Regions from separate parts of the Streptomyces sp. NPDC001822 genome, predicted to be linked through region 1. Evidence: riboswitches for the same ligand, from Rfam matches in the RefSeq annotation. Region 1 holds a riboswitch; each other region holds the start of a gene.
What was found. A riboswitch is a leader RNA that binds a small molecule or an ion and turns the genes downstream of it on or off. The one in region 1 is predicted to bind cyclic di-AMP.

Region 1 (5,530 bases):
CATCTACGCGATCTGCGACCTGCTGGGGGTGCCCCGGGAGGACCAGGACGACTTCCGGGACTGGGCGGGCATGATGATCCGCCACGGTGGCGGCCCCCGGGGCGGGGTGGCCAGGTCGGTCAAGAAGATGCGCGGTTACCTCGCCGAACTCATCCACCGCAAAAGGGAGAATCCCGGCGACGATCTCATCTCCGGCCTGATCAAGGCCAGTGACCACGGTGAGCACCTCACCGAGAACGAGGCCGCGGCGATGGCCTTCATCCTTCTCTTCGCCGGTTTCGAGACCACCGTCAACCTGATCGGCAACGGGATCTACGCGCTGCTGCGCAACCCGGCGCAGCGCGAGCGCCTGGAGCGCTCGCTGGAGGCGGGGGAGACCGGACTGCTCGCCACGGGCGTCGAGGAGCTGCTGCGCTACGACGGGCCGGTGGAGCTCGCCACATGGCGCTACGCCACCGAACCCGTGGCGCTGGGAGGACAGGTCATCGCGGCGGGCGACCCCGTCCTCGTGGTGCTCGCCGCGGCCGACCGCGACCCCGGGCGATTCCAGAATGCGGACACCCTGGATCTCGCTCGGAGTGACAACCAGCACCTCGGTTACGGGCACGGCATCCACTACTGCCTGGGTGCGCCGCTGGCCCGTCTGGAGGGGCGGGTCGCCCTGGCGACCCTGCTGAAACGGCTCCCTGACCTGCGGCTCGCTGCCGAACATGCCGATTTGCGATGGCGCGGTGGACTCATCATGCGTGGACTGCGCACACTCCCTGTGGAGTTCGTTCCCGGCCATACGGCGCCGGAAGGTGACATTCTGTCAACTCCGTGACTTTCACGTGATCTCCGCTGCATCGACTTGTGACACACGTTCGAGTACGGCTAGGTTCACCGTTCGACTCACCCGTCACATGTCAGTCACACGGAAGGCAATCCCATGGGCTCCGCGAACGGCAGACACCGTCGCCCTCGTCAGGCACCCGCCATCGTCGTCGCCGCAGGCGTCACAGGATCGGCGATTGCCATCCCGCTGCTCGGCGCCGGCGGCGCACAGGCCGCAGACGCCTCGACGTGGGACCGCGTCGCCGAGTGCGAGAGCGGTGGCATATGGAGCGCCGACCTCGGCAACGGCTACTACGGAGGCCTGCAGTTCTCCGAGGCCACCTGGTCGGCCTACGGCGGCACGGCGTACGCGTCCCGAGCCGACCTCGCGAGCCGCTCGCAGCAGATCGCCATCGCCGAGAAGGTGCTGGACGACAAGGGCCCCCAGGCGTGGCCCAGCTGCTCGGTGATCTCCGGGCTCGCACTCGACGGAACGCTGCCGGGTGTGGACCCGGGCGACGGGCCGTCCGCCGAGGCGACGGGCACCGCGACCCCGTCCGCGACCCCCTCCGCCGAGGTGCCGGACGAGGCGGACGCGAAGGGCAAGGCAGGGAAGGCCAAGTCCGGCGGCGCGACGGGCAAGGGCGGGAAGGCGGACGCGTCCGGCGCTTCGTCCTCCGCCACGCCGTCGCCCGAGGCGTCCGAGACCTCCGCAGCCTCGAAGCAGGAGGGGACGAAGGCCGGGAAGCACCGCGGCACACCCGCCCCCGAGACGGCCGAGGAGTCGTCCTCCTCGGCGGCCGAGGGCCGCGAGTCGGGCAGGCACGCCTCGCGCGGTGCCGCCGAGGGGCGTCAGAGCGCGGAGGGGACCTACACCGTCCAGGAGGGCGACAACCTCTGGGCGATCGCCGACACGGAGGAGCTCCCCGGCGGCTGGCCCGCTCTCTACGAGGCCAACAAGGACGAGCTCGGCTCCGACCCCGACCTGATCCTTCCCGGCCAGAGTCTGGACCTCGGCCTCGCCCTCGGTGCGGACGCGGGCGGGGCGCAGGCGGAGACCCCGGCCGCCAACTGATCAAAAGCGGGAAAACACCCCGAAATCAGGGGTAGTTCAGAGGCCTATGTCCACTTATGTGTAAGTGAGACATGGGTCTCTTTGCTTCAACTCGCGTGTCATGTACGCCCGGTCTGTCCATATCCGCTCCGACCTGCGCGAACGGATCGCCGGGCCGAGCGGTAACGCGACGATTGACCGCTATGCCCATTTTTGAATGTAGGGGTTGTGTGTGATTACGGTCGGAGCCGCTCGCACCGCGGGCACCTTCGACCGTCACGCCGAATCCTGCCGTCGGTCGGGGGGAACGACGCGTAAAGCGCCGTAGGCAGGAGCGGGGGACCCAGGTAAGTGCCGGAGCCCGGCTGTCGGAAGACGGCTGAGGACCGGCTGGGGGTGAAGTCGTCCGCGAGTGCGGTCGGCCGGGCAACTCACAGGCCCGAACCCGACAGCTCACCTCGTAGGCGTCGGTGAGGAGAACCATGCTGCTTTCCAGCAAGGGCAAGCACCGCCGCCCGTCCAAGGCCGTCCGCATAGCCACCCTGGCGGGCGTCGCCGGTGCGGCCGTGGCCGTGCCGCTGATGGGCGCGACCGGTGCTTCCGCCGCCTCCGTCGCGACCTGGGACGCCGTCGCCCAGTGCGAGTCCGGTGGCAACTGGTCCATCAACACCGGCAACGGCTACTACGGCGGCCTGCAGTTCTCGGCCTCCAGCTGGGCGGCCGCCGGTGGTACGCAGTACGCGGCCCGCGCCGACCTGGCCACCAAGGACCAGCAGATCGCCGTCGCCGAGAAGCTCCTCGACCTGCAGGGCCCGGGCGCCTGGGCCTGTGCCGGCGCCGGCGGCCTGACCAACGACGGTGTGGACCCGGGTGTGGACACCGGCTCCGCGCCGAAGGCCGAGACGAAGGCGCAGCCGGAGCGCAAGGCCGAGCAGCCCGTCTCGCGCAGCGAGAAGCGCGAGACCGTCACCACCCCGACCGGCCAGAAGGTCGAGAAGGGCGACGGCGAGTACAAGGTGAAGCCCGGCGACACCCTCAGCAGCATCGCCGAGGCGGAGAAGGTCAAGGGCGGCTGGCAGAAGCTGTTCAAGCTGAACGACGACATCGTCGAGAAGGCCGACCTGATCTTCCCGGGCCAGCAGCTCCACCTGAAGTAGTCACGAGCGGTACGGGGTCCTCCTCCGCCCCGACGGCCCGGCCCGGCGCGCCCACCCCCCTGCGCGCCGGGCCGGGCCGTGCCCGGGGTTCCCGGGTGCCTCCTCGGCGGGGCCCGTGGGGACTCCTGCGGGGGGAAGCGTTCAACTGTTGTAGTTACTGACCAGTAAATATCTGGAGATTTGCCCGTAATGCAGGTCCTTGGGCCCTTTTTCGTCCCAGGGGACGGGCGGACGGCCGACGGAGCGGGCCGAGCCGGTTAGGCTCGTGGCGCAAGGCCACAGTGACCCTGCACATCCAGTGTCATATCCCAGAAGGAGATGCCTCGTGCCGTCCATCGACGTCGTCGTAGCCAGGGAAATCCTCGACTCCCGGGGCAACCCCACGGTCGAGGTCGAGGTTGGCCTCGACGACGGCAGCACGGGACGTGCTGCTGTTCCGTCCGGCGCCTCCACCGGTGCGTTCGAGGCCATTGAGCTTCGCGACGGCGACCCCAACCGCTACCAGGGCAAGGGCGTCGAGAAGGCCGTCCTCGCCGTGATCGAGCAGATCGGCCCGGAGCTCGTCGGTTACGACGCCACCGAGCAGCGCCTCATCGACCAGGCGATGTTCGACCTGGACGCCACCGAGAACAAGGGCTCCCTCGGCGCCAACGCCATCCTCGGTGTCTCGCTGGCCGTGGCGCACGCCGCGTCCGAGGCCTCCGACCTCCCGCTGTTCCGCTACCTCGGCGGCCCGAACGCGCACCTGCTGCCCGTTCCGATGATGAACATCCTGAACGGCGGCTCGCACGCCGACTCCAACGTGGACATCCAGGAGTTCATGATCGCGCCGATCGGCGCCGAGTCCTTCTCCGAGGCCCTTCGCTGGGGCGCGGAGATCTACCACACGCTGAAGAAGGTCCTGAAGACCAAGGGCCTCTCCACCGGTCTCGGCGACGAGGGCGGCTTCGCCCCCAACCTCGAGTCCAACCGCGCCGCCCTCGACCTCATCCTGGAGGCCGTCAAGGAGGCCGGTTACGTCCCGGGCCGCGACATCGCGCTCGCGCTCGACGTCGCCGCGTCCGAGTTCTACAAGGACGGCGTCTACGAGTTCGAGGGCAAGTCCCGCTCGGCCGCAGAGATGACCGAGTACTACGAGGAGCTCGTCTCCGCGTACCCGCTGGTCTCCATCGAGGACCCGCTGTACGAGGACGACTGGGCCGGCTGGAAGGTCATCACCGACAAGCTGGGCTCCAAGGTGCAGATCGTCGGCGACGACCTCTTCGTGACCAACCCGGAGCGCCTGGCCCGGGGCATCGAGGAGGGCTCGGCCAACGCCCTGCTCGTCAAGGTCAACCAGATCGGTTCGCTGACCGAGACCCTGGACGCCGTCGAGCTCGCCCAGCGCAACGGCTTCAAGTGCATGATGTCGCACCGCTCCGGTGAGACCGAGGACGTCACCATCGCCGACCTCGCGGTCGCGGTGAACTGCGGCCAGATCAAGACCGGTGCCCCGGCCCGTTCGGACCGCGTCGCCAAGTACAACCAGCTGCTGCGCATCGAGGAGATCCTCGACGACGCCGCGGTGTACGCGGGCCGTTCGGCGTTCCCGCGGTTCCGCTTCGAGGGCTGACGGCCCGAGTCCGGAGCACCAGCCTCCGTCCGTCCCCGCATCCGGTCCCGTACCGTGTGCGGGGACGTACGTGCGTAACGGGAGGCGTGAGACATGGCCGGGAAGGACCGCGACCGGTTCTCCACCGCGACCAGGCTGCGGCTGCTCGGTGAGCAGACGGCGGCCCGCGTCTACCGGTCCCAGAACCGCCGCCAGGCCCGCCGCTCCAGGCTCACCGGGCGGGCGGCGTTCCTGGCGCTGATCGTCTGCTCCCTGGTGGTGGCCCTGGCGTACCCCATGCGGCAGTACATCTCCCAGCGCGACCAGATCGCCGATCAGGAGAGGCTGTCGAGGGAGGCGCGCCAGCGGACCGAGGAGCTGCGCGACGAGAAGGCGCGGCTCAAGGACGACGCGTACATCCGCCGTCTGGCCCGCGAGCACCTCCACTACGTGGTGCCGGGGGAGACCGCCTTCACGGTGATCGACCCCGACGCGGGCGAGGTGCGCCGCGGCGATCCGGGGGCGACCGGGCGGCCCTGGCACTCCAACCTCTGGGACGGCGTCGACAGCGCCGACCGCGAATGACCCCGCCCCCGCAGCGGCCCTGGTCCGGGCGCACGCACCGTGCCCCGCACCCGCGCCGATACATACAGACCGACCGATGACATTCAAGGCAGGCATGGACACGCCCCCTCCGCAGACCCCATCCACCACGCCCACCGCTGCGGACATCGCCGCGTTCGAGCTCCAGCTCGGCCGCCCGCCGCGCGGTCTGCGCGCCATCGCGCACCGCTGCCCCTGCGGCAATCCGGACGTGGTCGAGACCCAGCCCCGCCTGGAGGACGGCACGCCGTTCCCGACGACGTACTACCTCTCGTGCCCGCGTGCCGCCTCCGCGATCGGCACGCTGGAGGC
Region 2 (5,530 bases), on a different contig from region 1:
TCCCCGAGTTCACCGAGCGCACCGCATACGGATCCCGGCCCATGGACCCGTACTCCAAGCTGCTCTCGGAGCGGATCGTCTTCCTCGGCACACCGGTCGACGACACCGCGGCGAGCGACCTGATCGCCCAGTTCATGTACCTGGAGCACGCGGACCCGGACCGGCCGGTCTCGCTCTACATCAACTCGCCCGGCGGCACCTTCCACGCCATGACGGCGGTCTACGACACCATGCGCTACCTCGCCTGCGAGGTGGAGACCTTCTGCATCGGCCAAGCGGGTGCCGGTGCCGCGGTGCTGCTGGCGGCCGGCTCCCCCGGCCACCGACATGCGCTGCCCGGGGCCCGGGTAGTCATTCAGCAACCCGCTCTGGAGGAGCCGGTGCGGGGACAGCCCTCGGATCTGGAGATCCAGGCGCGCGAGTCGTCCCGCGAGCGCGAGCTGCTCACGGCGATGCTGGCCCGCCACACAGGGCGATCCGCACAGGAGATCAGCGCCGCCATCGAGCGGGACACCATTCTCGACGCCCCGGCCGCCCTGGCGTTCGGGCTGGTGGACCACGTCGTGGAGAACCGCACTCCGTCCCAGCCGCCGCACCCCGCGAGGTGAACAAGCGATGCTCACACCCCAGTTCCCGCCACTGCCCGCACTCACCCGCGCCGAGGCGGAGTTCATCGACTGCTACCTCGAAGCGCTCGACCAGCTCGGCCGGATCAATCCCGCCCGCGGCGGCGACACCTACGGAGCGTTGCGGGCAGCGCAGGCGCTCGCCTCCCGGGCGGCCGCCCTGCGCGACGCGCTCACGCTGATGCACGAGCGGGGCGAGTCCCGGATCCACGCGGAGACGCTGGCCAGGGCGTTACGGCTGCTGGACGGGGAGCGGCGGGCCGGACGGGTCGCCGTACCGCCGGCGTCGTCGCACTGAACACCGGGGCGCCCGACGCCCACGCAGAGGACTCCATTGCGGCGACCTTCCCGACACGCCCGACGAGCCGATGAGTTTTCCTCGCTCGTTCGGCGTAGAAGGTCCCCCTCCCGAGGGACAGCCCAACTTGCGCACCCAGCGCGGACAGTGAACGAAATCGGTCGTTCCATCGCTGGTACGGGGCTGGTCCGGCACGGCCGCGAGGTCACCGGATCCGCCCCGTCCACCCGAACGGATCAGTGGTGACGACTCTCACATATCGCAGCTTCAGCGAGGAAATCCGGCAGCGCGTGCGTAAAGATCCCTGGGACGACAAGCCCCCGCCGCCGCGGCGGGGCGGTCCGGGCGGACGCCGAGTCCTGCCGCTGTCCGGATGCCTGGTCGACAGAAGTGGATCGGCAGGAGTGGAGGACCCGAGCACAACGGGCCGCCCGGACATCCGGACGGTCCTCGGGGTGAAGCCGCCTTGCGCGGCCGGGCAACTTCGCCAGCCCGAACCCGACAGGTCATCCTTCACAGGCGGCTGACGAAGGGTTGCGCATGACTGCGCAGGTTCATGTCCCGTCTCTGTTCGCCCGGGTCGGTACGGCCTCGGTTCTCACTCTCGCTGTAGGCACCACGATGCTGGCCCCGGGCGTCGTCGACGACGCCGAGGCCGCGAGCCGTTCGACGAGGGCTCTCGACATCGCGGCCTCCAAGAAGGGCGCGCCCTACAGATACGGCGCCACTGGCCCGCACCGGTTCGACTGTTCCGGGCTGACGCTCTACTCGTATCGGAAAGCGGGCAAGAAGCTCCCCCGCACGGCGCAGCAGCAGTACAACAAGACCCGCCATATCTCCAGGTCGCAGCGGAAACGCGGCGACCTGGTCTTCTTTCACGCGGGACGCAGCGTCTACCACGTGGGGATCTACGCCGGCAGCGGCCGGATCTGGCACTCGCCGAAGACCGGGGCGGTGGTGCGGCTGGAGAAGATCTGGTCGAACAGCGTCTGGTACGGGAGGGTCCGCTGACACCTGCGTCCGCCCGGTGCCGGCCTTCCGCGCCGGCACCGCTCCCCACCTCGTTCCGTGCAGCAGGGGCCCGGTCACCAGCACGAGTCCCAGCGCGGTGAGCGCCGTGCCGCTGCCGCCCTCGATGGCGCGGGCGGTAAGCACGTACGCCCCGCCCAGCAGCTGGACGGCGCGGAGGAGGACGGGCATCGCCACGAGCACGGCGGCGAGCCCGGCCACCGCCAGGGCGGTGCGCACGAGCAGCCCCGACCGCGTTCCGGCGCGCCCACCCGGACGTGGAGCCGGCGGTCACGGACTGCGAACCGCCCACGGGTGCGGCCGCCGTGGCGGCAGGCGCGAGTCACGGAGAACACGGCGACCGCCGCCACGCTGCCGGCACTGCTGCGGAGCGGTTTCGGCCGCCCCGGCCCACCATGACCCGGCGTCAGGCCTGCGCCGGAACGGCCCAGGGAAGGGCGATCGACACGGTCTTCCCCCCGTCGGGCGTGGGGCTGACGCTGAGTCTCCCACCGCATTCCTTGGCGAGGGACCTGATGATCACCATGCCCCGGCCGTTGTCCTGACGGACCGCCGCGGGCAGCTTCTGCGGCCAGCGGGGGTGGCTGTCCGTCACGCCCAGGTACAGCTCCTCGTCCCGGTCGAGCCGTAGGGCGACGGTGAACGTGGGTGACAGACCGAACGTGTGCTGGACGGCGTTGGTGGTCAGTTCCGAGACGATCAGCCGGACCGCGTCGGCCAGGTCACTGTCCTCGGCCAGGCCCCACTCGCTGAGCACCCGCGCGACGTGGGCCCGGGCCGCGGACACCGAGACCGGGTCGCTCGGCAAGGTGACGGTTGCTTCCTGATGGTCTGCCATGGCGTCGCCGTCCCTTCCCGTCCCGACCGGTCCGCGACCGGTCCGGATTGTGGTTCGCGCCAGACTGCCACTCCCGAGGCCGTCCGTAACTGCGATCCACCAAGATATGCATATATCTGTCGCCCATTCCGGTGAACCATGCCCCGCGAGCAGTGACCGGGCGCCACACTGGCCACTTTCCGAGCCGCCCCCGAACGGGGGCCGGCTCTCCGTACAACGGAGGGAGGCCGTCGTGCGCAACGGCCCGGTCGTACGCCGTCGCAAACTCGGCGAAGAACTGCGCGGTCTGCGTCACACATCCGGACTCACGAGCCGGGAAGCCGCGGGAATGCTGGGCTGGCACCAGTCGAAGGTGAGCCGGATCGAGACGGGCGCGAGCGGGGTGTCCCCCGACGACGTGACGCGGTTACTGGACGTCTACGGCGTGGACGACGGGCAGTTGCGCTCCCTGCTCCAGACGCTCGCCGGATCGGCCGGCGGCGGCGGGAACGGCTGGTGGCACGCCTACCGTGGCCTCATCCCGCCGCAGTACCGCGACTTCATCAGTCTCGAGTCACAGGCCGATGCCGCGCGCACGCTCGAGACATCGGTGGTGCCGGGGCTCCTGCAGACCGCCGACTACGCGCGGGCCGTGACCCGCTCCACCCTGGACGGCCTGCCCCCCGCGGCCCTCGACTCCCTGGTGGAGGTCAGACTCGCCCGGCAGAGCGTCCTGCACACGACCGGACCGCTGCGGCTCAGCGTGGTGCTCGACGAGGCGGTTCTCAGACGCCAGGTCGGGGGCGCGGGGGTGATGGCGGAACAACTGCGCCACTTGCTGTGGGCGGCCCAACTTCCACACGTGACACTTCAGTTGCTGCCGTTCGCGGCGGGAGGGTACGTCGGCCTCACCGGCCCCTTCGTTATCTTCTCCTTTCCGAGCACTTCTGATCTGGATGTGGTCGTTCTTGACCATTTGACGAGTAGCCTCTATCTGGAGCGGAGAGAAGACATCGAGGCGTACAGCTCGGCCTTCCGCACGATGCAGGCCCACGCGCTGTCGCCCGAGCGTTCGCTGGACCTCATCGCCGCGCTGAGCAGCGGCGGTCAGGCGGAACCTTCAGACTGCCCGAGGGGGGCACGATGTCCGACCGTCCCGCACAGCTCCCACAGCCCACGACCGAATGGCGGCGCAGCAGCCGCAGCACCGGAATGAACAACTGCGTGGAGACCGCGCTGATCGCCCCCGGCAGGCTCGCCGTCCGGGACTCCAAGGACACGGAGCTCCCGCACCTGAGCCTGTCGAGCGCGGCGTGGACGTCCTTCGTCACCTCACTGCGCGGCCGCCGGGGACCCGGCGGCCGCGTCGGCGGCCTCGACTGACCCGCGGGGCGCCGATCCGACGATCGTGGCCACCGCGAACTCGATCTGCGCCGCCGTCAGGTCGGCACGGGCCGTCAGCCGGAGCCGGGAGACCCCGTCCGGCACCGAAGGAGGCCGGAAGCACCCCACCGCGAGCCCCGCGGCACGGCATTCAGCGGCCCAGCGAACCGCCGACTCCGCCGACGGCGCGCGGACCGAGACGACGGCGGCGTCCGGGCGCACGGCGGTGAGACCGGCGGCGGTGAGCCGGCCGTGCAGTTCGGCGGCCACCGCCCTCGCCCTTCCTGCGCGCTCCGGCTCCCGGCGCAGCAGCGTCAGGGCGCAGGAGGCCGCGCCGACCGCCGCCGGGGCGAGGCCCGTGTCGAAGATGAACGTCCGCGCCGAGTTGACCAGATGGGCGATGACCCCGGCCGGCCCGAGCACGGCTCCACCCTGGCTCCCCAGTGACTTCGAGAGGGTGAGCGTGGCGACGATCCCCGGGCCGCCCGCGAGTCCGGCGGCGGCGAGGGCGCCGCGCCCACCGTCCCCCAGCACGCCGAGGCCGTGTGCGTCGTCCACCAGGAGGGCTGCGCCCGCGTCCTCGCAGACATCGGCCAGCAGAGCCAGCGGGGCCGCGTCGCCGTCCACCGAGAAGACGGAATCGGTCACCGCGACAGCCCGTCCGGTGTGTGCCAGGAGCGCCTTGCGCACGGCCTCGGGGTCCGCGTGCGGCACGACCGCGGTTGCCGCCCGGGAGAGCCGGCAGCCGTCCACGATCGAAGCGTGGTTGCCCGCGTCGGACACGATCAGTGCATCGTGCCCGGTGAGTGCGGTCAGGGCGGCGAGGTTGGCCGCGTAGCCGGAGGAGAAGACCAGGGCCGCCTCGAATCCGCAGAACTCGGCGAGTTCGCGTTCGAGCCGGGCGTGCAGCGTGGTGGTTCCGGTGACCAGCCGCGAACCGGTGGCCCCCGCGCCCCATTCGCGCGCGGCCTCGGCAGCGGCCGACGTGACCTCGGGATGCCTGGTCAGGCCCAGGTAGTCGTTGCTCGCGAGGTCCAGCAGATCCGTCCGCGAGGCGCGGGGACGGAGCGTCCGGACGAGTCCGGCGTCGGTACGGCGGCGGGCCTCGTCGTCGATCCAGTCGAACGGGGCGTAGGACATGAGCGGGTCCCTTTGTAGGCAGTTCACAGACCCTAGCCCGGTGCGCAACAGGCCAGGGTGTGGCAATACACACAGCATCGTCCGCGGGTCCTGTCCGGTTCCTCCTTGGCCGGAGGCGGTGTCGTACGCCAGGATCGACGCCATGGACCTGCTGAACACGCTGGTGGACAAGGGGCTGCGGCGCGAACTGCCGACCCGTGACGAAGCGCTCGCCGTACTGGCGACCTCCGACGACGA
Region 3 (5,530 bases), on a different contig from region 1:
GGGCGGAGGCGGGGCGGCCCCGCTCGTCGATGCGGTCGAAGCGGACGGTGGCGATGAAGTCGCCGCCGACGGTGACGGCGAGTCCCACCCGGTCGACGTAGTCGTGATGGGTGAAGCGGTGGACGTCGCTCGCGGAGAGCCGGGGGTAGGGAGCGAAGAAGCGGTAGTACTTCGACTCGTCGGAGACCTGCTCGTAGAAGCTGACCAGCCGCTCGGCGTCGTCCGTGGTGATGGGCCGGATGCAGGCGGTGCCGCCGTCGCGGAGCACCACGTCCGCTTCCCAGTGGTCGGGGTACGCGTGATGCGGACTCTGCTCCGGGGTGGGCTCCATGGGCAAAGCCTACGGCCGCCGCAGCGGTCGCGGCGGGTTCCCGGCGGGGGCACGCTGAGTGAGCCTGCGGGTGGCCACCGGGCCTGCTCCGGGGCCGGGCACAGCAGGGCGCACTGCATGAGAGACTGGTCTAGACAACTCATTGACACCTGAAGGGCAGAACCATGGCTGAGCGCCGCGTCAACGTCGGTTGGGCCGAGGGCCTGCACGCCCGCCCCGCTTCCATCTTCGTCCGTGCCGCCACGGCCTCCGGCGTCCCCGTGACGATCGCCAAGGCGGACGGCAACCCCGTCAACGCCGCCTCCATGCTCGCGGTGCTCGGCCTGGGCGCGCAGGGTGGCGAGGAGATCGTGCTCGCGTCCGAGGCGGACAACGCCGAGGCCGCCCTGGACCGCCTGGCGAAGCTGGTCGCCGAAGGGCTCGAGGAGCTCCCGGAGACCGTCTGATCCCGGCCGCTCCTGTCCGGAATTCTCTTTGCGGCAAAGCCGCGGCACCCCCACCGGGCGCCGCGGCTTTTCTGTTTACCGGGCCACCCGGAACAAGCCCAGGAAAATCGGATCAGGGCAGCAGGAAGAAAGCCCGCCGACAATTACCCTCTTTGTATACGGCGTAATTGTTAATGGCGGACTCCCGCGATGTTTACGTGGTGTTGCGAAGTCCTCACCCGGGTTCCGCCCCCCGCGCGGCCGGACCGGTCCGTGCGGCGCAGCCGGTGGGCGGCCGTGACCCGCTCGGCGTGCTGGACGGCGAGCGCCCTGGCCCGTTCGGCGTCCCCGCGCGCCACGGCGTCCACGAGGGCTCCGTGCTCGGCCCAGGATTCCGCGGGCCTGGCCGGCTGCTCCACGGAGTACATCCAGGCGATCTTGTGCCGCAGCTGCGTGAGCAGCGCGATCAGGGCCGGGCTGCCCGACGCCTGGGCGAGCGTCTCGTGGAACCAGCCGCCGAGCGAGCGCAGGTCCTCCCCCTCACCTCGCCGCACCCTCTCCTGACCCAGCCTGACCAGGCCCCGGAGCACTTTGAGGTGCGCGTCGGTGCGGCGCTGCGCCGCGCGCGCGGCGCCCAGCGGCTCCAGCAGCATCCGGATCTCCAGGAGGTCGGCCGCCTCCTGCTCCGTGGGTTCGGCGACACAGGCACCGGCGTGCCGGCGGGTGACGACGAAGCCCTCGGACTCCAGGGTGCGGAGCGCCTCGCGCACCGGGACGCGGGAGACGCCGTAGCGTCGCGCGAGCACCTCCTCGGTGAGGCGGCCGCCGCGCTCGAAGACACCGGAGACGATGTCGTCACGGATCGCCGTGCATACCGACTGCGCGGGAATGCGCATGTCCGAACCTCCGCCTTAATCCCCGCGAAACGCGGCCGATCGACGCCTGTTCCGTGACTCTATTGCAACCGGACGGAATTTCCGACGGCGGGGTGGAATCCATGGATATCTTTTGGCTGGAAGTCAGTTCTGCGCGGCCCGGAGACACCGCGGCAACCCGGGGTACGACGAAGGCCCCGGCGCGTGCCGAGGCCTTCGTCGGAGCGGTGCGGGCGAGCCCGGGGTCAGACCTGGACGCCGTGGGCGCGGAGATAGGCGACGGGGTCCATGTCCGAGCCGTACTCGGGGGTGGTGCGGGCCTCGAAGTGCAGGTGCGGTCCGGTGGAGTTGCCGGTCGAGCCGGAGAGGCCGATCCGCTGCCCCGAGCCGACGCTCTGGCCGACCGAGACGCCGATCGAGGAGAGGTGGCCGTACTGGGTGTACGTGCCGTCCTTCATCCTGAGCACGATGTTGTTGCCGTAGGCACCGCCCCAGCCCGCCTCGACGACCGTGCCGGCACCGACGGCGACGACGGGGGTGCCGGACGCGGCCTGGAAGTCCACGCCGGAATGGGTGCCCGAGGACCAGAGCGCGCCGCCGGACTTGTAACCGGTGGTGACGTGCGAACCGGCGACCGGGAGGTGGAAGGCGTTGAGACGGGCGCGCTCGGCGGCGCGTGCGGCACGCGCCTTCTCCTCGCGGACCTCCTTGGCGCGGGCCTCCGCCTTGCGCTTGGCCTCGGCCTTCGCCGCGGCGACGTCGGCCTGGTGCTGCTGCGCCTCCGCCTGGGCCTCGATCTGTGCGGCGAGGCTCGTGTCGAGGGCGACCGCCTGGGCCAGGCCGGTGCTTGCGGTGACCTCGGAGTCCGCGGCGAGCGCCGGGGAGGCTGTGGCGCCGATGACACCGGTGGTGGCGAGGGCGGCGATGCCGGCGACCCGGGCGCCCCTGCGCGTCAGGCGGCTCGGGGCACGGTGCTTCCCGGCGGCACGGATGAACGCCATGAAGTGGCTGGTCCTTTCCTTCCTTCTCGCCTACCGGGTTAGCTGACGGGTTCGGAGCAGGAAGGTCTCCTACGGGCCCCTCTCGTCTCGTGCGAGACGCAGGGATCCGATTCACCCCAGGGACTTCATGGGTCCCCGGCTCCCCAGGCTCGCGCCTGACGGGGACTCGGCGATGGCTGTCCGGAGCCGCGGTCGCGGCTCGTGTCCGGCGGACAGCCGAGCCGACGCTAGGACGGGCCCCTCGCCCGCACCAAACGGAAAGCATCTTTTGTCGGACATCCCACAGGATGAACGCGCACTTCTCTTGATAAATCAGACAAAAGACAGGACCCCGGCGGAGTGCCCGCCGGAGTCCCGAATGTGCCGGACCGTCAGCCGCTGACGACCGTCACCTCGCCGATGCCCAGCTCCCGTACCGGGTCCGCGATCTGCGCGGCGTCACCGACCAGCACGGTGACCAGACGGTCGACCGGGAAGGCGTTGACCACCGCGGCGGTGGCCTCGACCGTGCCCGTCTCGGCCAGGCGCGCGTACAGCGTGGCCTGGTAGTCGTCCGGGAGGTGCTGCTCCAGCTGGTCGGCCAGGGTTCCCGCGACAGAGGCCGCCGTCTCGTACTTCAGCGGGGCCACGCCGACGAGGTTCTGCACGGCGGTCTCACGCTCAGCGTCGGTGAGCCCCTCGGCCGCCAGGGTGCGCAGGACCTTCCACAGGTCGTCGAGCGCCGGCCCGGTCGACTCCGTGTCCACGGAGCCGCTGATGGCGAGCATCGCCGCACCGGTGGAGCCGGAGGACGAACCGGGGGCCGTCGAACGCAGCACCTGGCCGAAGGCCCGGACACCGTAGGTGTAGCCCTTCTCCTCGCGCAGCACGCGGTCCAGCCGGGAGGTCAGGGTGCCCCCCAGGCAGTACGTGCCGAGGACCTGGGCGGGCCACACGCTGTCGTGCCGGTCGGCGCCGATCCGCCCGATGAGGAGCTGGGTCTGCACGGCCCCGGGTCGGTCCACGATGACCACACGGCCGGTGTCGTCGGCGGTGATCGGGGGCACCGGGCGTGCCTGGACCGTGTCCCCCGACCAGTCGCCGACGGTGTCGGCGAGCAGTTCGTCCAGATCGATGCCGGTGAGGTCGCCGACGACGACCGCGGTCGCGGTGGAGGGACGGACGTGCGCGTCGTAGAAGGCGCGGACGGCCGCGGCGTCGATGCGCCGCACCGTCTCCTCCGTCCCCTGGCGCGGACGCGACATCCGGGCGGTCGCCGGGAAGAGCTCCTTGGAGAGCTGCTTCGCCGCCCGCCGGGCGGGGTTGGCCTGCTCGTGGGGGATCTCGTCGAGCCGGTTGCCCACCAGGCGCTCGATCTCGCTCTCCGCGAAGGCCGGGGCCCTCAGCGCCTCGGCGACCAGGCCGAGCGCCTTGGCGAGCCGGGAGACCGGCACCTCCAGGGAGACGCGGAGACCCGGGTGGTCGGCGTGGGCGTCCAGGGTGGCGCCGCAGCGCTCCAGCTCGGCCGCGAACTCCTCCGCGGAGCGCTTGTCCGTGCCTTCGGACAGCGCGCGGGCCATGATCGTGGCCACACCGTCGAGGCCCTCGGGCTCCGCGTCCAGCGGCGCGTCGAGGAAGATCTCCACGGCGACGACCTGCTGGCCGGGGCGGTGGCAGCGCAGGACGGTCAGGCCGTTGGGCAGGGCACCCCGCTCGGGCGCGGGGAAGGCCCAGGGCCTGGCCTCGCCGGCGGTCGGCTGCGGGTGGTACTCCATCGCTACTCCAGTCACGGCGGCGTCGGTCACTTGTCGGCCCCCTCGTGCGCGTCGGTCTCGGGCGCGTCGGTGCCGTCCGCCTCGTCCGCCGGCTCCACCGGCTCGTAGACCAGGACGGCACGGTTGTCGGGCCGCAGATGGGCCCGGGCGGCGGCCTTGACCTCGTCGGCGGTCACGTCGAGCACGCGGCCGACCGCGGTCAGGGCGAGCTGCGGGTCGCCGAACAGGACGGCGTACCGGCACAGTTCGTCGGCACGGCCGGAGACCGTGCCGAGCCGGTCCAGCCACTCGCGCTCCAACTGTGCCTGGGCGCGTTCCATTTCCTCAGGGGTGGGGCCCTCCTCGGCGAAGCGGGCCAGCTCCTCGTCGACCGCCTCCTCGATCCGCGGGACCTCGACGCCGCCGGACGTCTTGACGTCCAGCCAGCCCAGCGAGGGCGCGCCGGAGAGCCGCAGCAGCCCGAATCCCGCGGCCACGGCCGTACGGTCGCGGCGGACCAGGCGGTTGTGCAGGCGGGACGACTCGCCGCCGCCGAGCACGGTCAGCGCGAGATCCGCGGCGTCGCAGGCACGGGTGCCGTCGTGAGGAAGCCGGTAGGCCGCCATCAGCGCACGCGCCGGCACCTCCTCGTGGACCACTTCGCGCAGCTGGCCGCCGATGATGTCCGGCAGCGTGCCGTCACGCGGGGGCTGCTTGCCGTCGTGGGAGGGGATGGACCCGAAGTACTTCTCGATCCAGGCGAGCGTCTGCTCCGGGTCGATGTCCCCGACCACGGAGAGCACGGCGTTGTTCGGCGCGTAGTACGTCCGGAAGAACGCCTGCGCGTCCTCCAGGGTCGCCGCGTCCAGGTCGGCCATCGAACCGATCGGCGTGTGGTGGTACGGGTGGCCCTCCGGGTAGGCGAGCGCGGTGAGCTTCTCGAACGCCGTGCCGTACGGGACGTTGTCGTAGCGCTGGCGGCGCTCGTTCTTCACCACGTCCCGCTGGTTCTCCATGGACTCCTCGTCGAGCGCGGCGAGCAGCGAGCCCATCCGGTCGGCCTCGAGCCACAGGGCCAGCTCCAGCTGGTGCGTGGGCATCGTCTCGAAGTAGTTGGTGCGCTCGAAGCTGGTGGTGCCGTTGAGGGACCCGCCGGCTCCCTGCA

Region 2: another riboswitch for cyclic di-AMP. It lies ahead of ACFYY2_RS29905 (C40 family peptidase); the one in region 1 lies ahead of ACFYY2_RS24820 (transglycosylase family protein).
Region 3: another riboswitch for cyclic di-AMP. It lies ahead of ACFYY2_RS26665 (M23 family metallopeptidase); the one in region 1 lies ahead of ACFYY2_RS24820 (transglycosylase family protein).

Annotation. Positions count from the first base shown of each region.
Region 1 covers NZ_JBIATW010000011.1:203,251-208,780, forward strand. The annotation lists gene ACFYY2_RS24810 (cytochrome P450) at 1-823, shown strand, start outside; gene ACFYY2_RS24815 (transglycosylase family protein) at 929-1,888, shown strand; cyclic di-AMP (ydaO/yuaA leader) riboswitch at 2,178-2,349, shown strand; gene ACFYY2_RS24820 (transglycosylase family protein) at 2,350-3,024, shown strand; gene eno (phosphopyruvate hydratase) at 3,350-4,636, shown strand; gene ACFYY2_RS24830 (septum formation initiator family protein) at 4,730-5,200, shown strand; gene ACFYY2_RS24835 (DUF501 domain-containing protein) at 5,295-5,530, shown strand, end outside.
Region 2 covers NZ_JBIATW010000017.1:39,155-44,684, reverse strand. The annotation lists gene ACFYY2_RS29915 (ATP-dependent Clp protease proteolytic subunit) at 1-608, shown strand, start outside; gene ACFYY2_RS29910 (hypothetical protein) at 616-924, shown strand; cyclic di-AMP (ydaO/yuaA leader) riboswitch at 1,289-1,461, shown strand; gene ACFYY2_RS29905 (C40 family peptidase) at 1,465-1,935, shown strand; partial or broken gene ACFYY2_RS29900 (LysE family translocator) at 2,074-2,193, opposite strand; gene ACFYY2_RS29895 (ATP-binding protein) at 2,360-2,791, opposite strand; gene ACFYY2_RS29890 (helix-turn-helix domain-containing protein) at 3,024-3,986, shown strand; gene ACFYY2_RS29885 (DUF397 domain-containing protein) at 3,914-4,153, shown strand; gene ACFYY2_RS29880 (8-amino-7-oxononanoate synthase) at 4,103-5,293, opposite strand; gene bioB (biotin synthase BioB) at 5,436-5,530, shown strand, end outside.
Region 3 covers NZ_JBIATW010000013.1:112,182-117,711, reverse strand. The annotation lists gene ACFYY2_RS26680 (GNAT family N-acetyltransferase) at 1-331, opposite strand, end outside; gene ACFYY2_RS26675 (HPr family phosphocarrier protein) at 496-777, shown strand; gene ACFYY2_RS26670 (GntR family transcriptional regulator) at 948-1,652, opposite strand; gene ACFYY2_RS26665 (M23 family metallopeptidase) at 1,877-2,632, opposite strand; cyclic di-AMP (ydaO/yuaA leader) riboswitch at 2,645-2,814, opposite strand; gene ACFYY2_RS26660 (M16 family metallopeptidase) at 3,004-4,386, opposite strand; gene ACFYY2_RS26655 (M16 family metallopeptidase) at 4,413-5,530, opposite strand, start outside.